DNA from 2 places in the Rothia sp. CCM 9418 genome. Region 2 is predicted to be linked to the other one. Evidence: predicted binding sites of a transcription regulator. Region 2 holds the regulator's gene; the other holds the start of a gene.
What was found. The regulator HspR, encoded in region 2, represses chaperone genes until heat shock. The targets are predictions, from matches to a motif close to AAGTTGAGTCNNNNNGACTCAACTT.
Positions count from the first base shown of each region.

Region 1: clpB (ATP-dependent chaperone ClpB) is a predicted target of HspR. The motif match lies at 989-1,013, and genes of this name have one in related genera.

Region 1 covers NZ_JBLXXX010000001.1:248,806-251,211, forward strand. Annotated here, with positions in the region: gene clpB (ATP-dependent chaperone ClpB) at 1-917, opposite strand, end outside; gene ACN083_RS01165 (hypothetical protein) at 1,071-1,376, opposite strand; gene ACN083_RS01170 (HAD family hydrolase) at 1,721-2,386, shown strand.
Region 2 covers NZ_JBLXXX010000004.1:36,305-38,710, forward strand. Annotated here, with positions in the region: gene ACN083_RS06285 (DnaJ C-terminal domain-containing protein) at 69-1,022, shown strand; gene ACN083_RS06290 (heat shock protein transcriptional repressor HspR) at 1,025-1,450, shown strand; gene ACN083_RS06295 (alanine/glycine:cation symporter family protein) at 1,707-2,406, shown strand, end outside.

The sequences.
Region 1 (2,406 bases), on a different contig from region 2:
CCGCGAGCAAGCATAGGTTTGAGCATGTTTCCGGCGTCCATGGACCCTTCAGATGCTCCGGCGCCGACGACAGTATGTATTTCGTCGATGAAAGTGATGATTTGGCCTTGGGAGTTTTTGATTTCGTCAAGAACTGCTTTGAGTCGTTCTTCAAATTCTCCACGATATTTTGCTCCTGCGACCATGGATCCTAGGTCGAGGGAGATCAGTGTCTTTCCGCGTAAAGATTCGGGGACGTCTCCTGAGACCATGCGTTGTGCAAGTCCTTCAACGACTGCGGTTTTTCCGACGCCAGGTTCGCCAATGAGTACGGGGTTATTTTTAGTGCGTCGTGAGAGTACTTGTACGACTCGTCGTATTTCGCTGTCGCGTCCGATGACGGGGTCGAGTTTTCCGCTTCGTGCTATGGCTGTGAGGTCTGTTCCGTACTTTTCCAGGGCTTGAAAAGTTCCTTCGGGGTTTGGAGTATCCACTTTTTTACCTCCTCGTATGTTGGGGATGATTCCTTCAATGGTTTGTGCTGTAGCTCCGTTATTTTTTAGGAGTGTGGCTGCGGCGTTTTGTCCCTGAGCGATTCCTAGCAAGATGATTTCTGTAGAGATATAGCTATCTCCAAGTTTTTGCGCTTGCGTTTGGGCATTTTCTAGTGCGTGGAGAACGTCTTGGCTTATTTGGGGTTTTGCAACTGTTGCTCCAGAAGTTGCGGGAAGAGTTTTAATCTGTGCGGAGACTTTTTCAGATAGTTCGTCGAGGTTTACCCCTGCAACTTTAAGTGTTGCTGCGGCGAGGCTCTGGCGAGTATCTAGCATCGCTTTTAGTAGATGTTCTGGCTCTATTGATGGGTTTTTGAGAGTTTGAGCGTAGCTATTTGCTTGGTTGAGCAGTTCTTCTGATGCGCTTGTTAATTGCATGTTCATATAGTGTCCTTTCTGTGTCGTGTGCTGTTTTATGATGTCCGAGCACTCCATTAACGATACCCGGTTCAACTAACTTGAGTCTACAACGCTCAACTTAGTTTATGCAATACTTCCCAGAAAAAACGTTTTAAAAATATTTACAGATACAAAAGACTATGATTCAAGAAACTCATAGTCGCTAGACTCGCGAGCTATCCGCTCTTCATCTTCTTCGGTAATACCCGCACTCAGTTTCGCAGAATGCCGGCAATAATTCAGCGCAAGAAAAAAGACTGCGAAGGCACTCACAAAAGTCAGGATTCCAGCAGTGTTACCAAAACCAGCAGCCAACCCAACGTAGTGTTCGCCAAATATTTGAGAGAGCGCAGAGATTGTTTTCCCATCACGCCGATCAGGACACAACACCCCAAAAGTAAAAGCCCAAAACCACGTAAGGCAATGCATATAAGCTAAAGACACAGGCAAGGAACGCCCATTTGAATACCTACAAGCGTCACGATAACCCCAATAACACCCGCACAGCAGAATAACCAAAAGACTAGGGGTGATACTTATAGCAAAAATCCACGTCAGTTCGCCTTGTGCGTCAAAAAGGATTCTCCCAAAGCTAACCCACAAAGCACTCAAGAAAGCACCAGGCACAGAAAGCCTATATATTAGGTGCCCAAAAATGCCCTGATGTCTTATCAAAGTATTCTCACTAGAGGGTGTTGAAGTCACCATTCCATGTTAAAACACACAGCCCCAAGAAGAACAACTCACCATGCAACACACTTCAAGATAACCTCCGATAGAGTAAACGTATGAGCGATACACAATATCTAACACCACCCGAAGCTGTTTTCTTTGACCACGATGGGACACTTGTAGACACTGAACCCATCTGGGAACAAGCCAAGCAAGCAATAGCACAAGAACATCACGCTTTTTGGACGGCACAAGATACCGCCGATTGCTTAGGAAAATCTATTGACGCTTCTTTGATTCGATTACAAGAAAACGGCGTACCTCTAGAGCTTCAAGAAATGAAAGCAGAGCTTCAGAAGCAGGCTGAAACAATTTTAGAGACTCATGCCATTTCTTTAATTCCTGGAATACCAGAGGTTCTTCAAGAACTTCGCAAGGCGAACATTCCCGTCGGCATTGTCACCAATGCCATCACTAAAGTAGCAGAGCATACTGCCAGCTTATCCCCCGAAACTTTTTCAGTAATTATTGGTGATCAACAAGTTACCAACCCAAAGCCACATCCTGAGCCTTATCTGCAGGCCGCAAAGCAACTCGGCGTTAATCCTCAGCGTTGCGTGGCGGTGGAAGACTCTCCTTCAGGCGTTCAAAGTGCACTATCTGCAGGCATGAAAGTTGTTATTGTCCCAGGTGATATAGATGTTATTGAAACCAAAGGGACGACTAAGGTTAGCCATGCTAACCTATCTCTTAAGGGCATCCTTATTTTGAGTAATTCATAATAAAGCTTGCAAGGGCCTTC
Region 2 (2,406 bases):
TAACTGCCTCTTGTTATATAGATTTTTAAGAGAACTTAAGGAACGCTTTTGAAAGGAGGCGTCAAAACATGGCTAGCGAAAATTGGCTTCATCAAGACTTCTACAAGGTGCTGGGCGTCTCTGAGAAGGCGAGCGATGCTGACATTAAAAAGGCATATCGAAAATTAGCACGTAAATATCATCCAGATCAGAACCCTGGAGATACTGTAGCTGAGAAAAAATTTAAAGAAGTATCTGAAGCGTATGATGTTCTTTCTGATAAGAAACAGCGTGAAGAATATGACCAGATTCGCACATACGGTGCCGCTGGTTTTGGTGGGGGAGGATTCCCCGGAGGTTCTGGATTCCCCGGAGGTTTCAGTAGCACTTCGACCTCCAGTAACGTTAATCTCGAAGATCTATTGGGTGGTCTTTTCGGAGGTGGAGGTTTTGGGGGTGCTTCTGCCGGCGGTTTCGGTGGTTTTTCTCAGCCTGCGCCTAAAGGTCAAGACGCTCAAACAAGTGTCACCATTTCTTTTGCTGATGCTTATCGAGGAACGACTGCTTCTGTTATTCGTCCAGATGGCTCTGAAGCTAAAGCTCGTATTCCTGCTGGCATTAAAGATGGACAAAAAATTAAGTTGCGCGGTAAGGGGCACCCCGGTCCTGGCGGAGCTGGCGATTTGACGGTTGTCGTTAAGGTTCGTAAACATCCCGTCTTTACGCGTGAAGGCAATGATGTGATTGTCCATATTCCTATCAGCATTAAAGAAGCTGTTCAAGGAACTATTCTTAGCGTCCCCACCCCTTCTGGTAAGACTGTTAAACTCCGTTTGGCTGCTGGTTCTTCTTCCGGTGTAAAACTTCGTGCTAAAGGCTATGGATTCCCCTCTAAAACCGGGGCAGGTCATCTGATGGTTACTCCAGAAATTCATCTTCCTCAGAATCTTTCTGAACAGGCGCAAGAAGCTTTTGATACGTTCCTTGCTGCTGCAGATGACGATACTGTACGAGACGAATTTCTACGGAAAGCAGCTGAGTAAGTATGGGTTTATCAGCAGATCAACCGGTTTTTGTTATTTCAGTGGCAGCTGAGCTTGCAGGGATGCACCCTCAAACCTTGCGTCAATATGACCGTCTGGGTTTAGTTCAGCCTCAGCGTGCGCCGGGACGTGCTCGTCGATACTCAGCACGAGATGTGGCGAAGCTGCAAGAGATTCAGCAGCTATCTCAAGACGGTGTTTCTCTTGAAGGCATTCGCCGTATTATGGGGCTTGAATCTGAAGTAGAGACCTTGCGTTACGAGATAGAGTCTCTACGTCAAGAGCTTGCAACAGCGAAGACTCGATTAGGGGAGTCCTCTCGCGTCTTTGCTGCTGGCGTTTCTGGCGACATCGTGAGAGTTCCTCGTGGTAAACGCCCGTCTGCCCACGCTCGTTCTCGAGCTATGGTGCTCTATCAGCCTCGATAACTACATATTTTATAGATGAAGGTTCTGCCGTATCTATTCTTAACAGGTTTGTTCTGTTGAATGGGTACGGCAGATTTTTCTATGCTCTGCTTGTCGTCTTACTTGGTGGACATAGTTGCGTATAGTGTCGCCCGTCACGTAAGCTGTGCTTTCAAGCAGTAGCTGTGGTTTCTTTCAACAAGGAACAACGCTATCTGCAACACCACACATCTGCTAGGAAACCGCTCGCAACGGGCGAAAACAACAAGGAACGCATATGAACATCGACGACGTCCTCGGGGCGATTTCCTCTTTTATTTGGGGACCCTTCGTCCTCATCCCTTTACTTCTAGGTACAGGTATTTATCTGAGTATTCGCCTCGGATTCATCCAACTGACCAAACTCATTGTGGCGAACCGTCTAGCGTTTGTTGATCGTAAAGATGCTGACGCACAAGGTGGAGACATCTCTCAATTTCAGGCACTAACTACTGCTCTTGCTGCAACAGTTGGTACCGGTAACATCGTAGGCGTAGCAACAGCTATTTCTATTGGCGGTCCAGGTGCTCTCTTTTGGATGTGGGTCACCGCTATTTTCGGTATGGCCTCTAAATACTCTGAGGCGTTTCTTGGTGTACGTTTCCGCACCCACGACTCAAAAGGTGAAGTCAACGGTGGACCACAATACTACCTTGAACGTGGTATTGGTGGAGCGCTCGGCAAATCTCTTGCAATATTCTTTGCAATCGCTGCGGTAATTGCCTCTTTCGGCATCGGTAATATGACCCAAGGTAATTCAATCGCCGGTAACCTATACACCACTTTTAACGTTCCTGTTGGCTTTACCGGCACAATCTTGGCGCTCTTGACGCTTTTCGTACTCCTCGGAGGCATCAAATCCATTGGTAAAGTTACCTCCGCTTTCGTTCCCGTCATGATTATCTTCTACGTCGGTGGCGCTCTATACATTTTAGGAA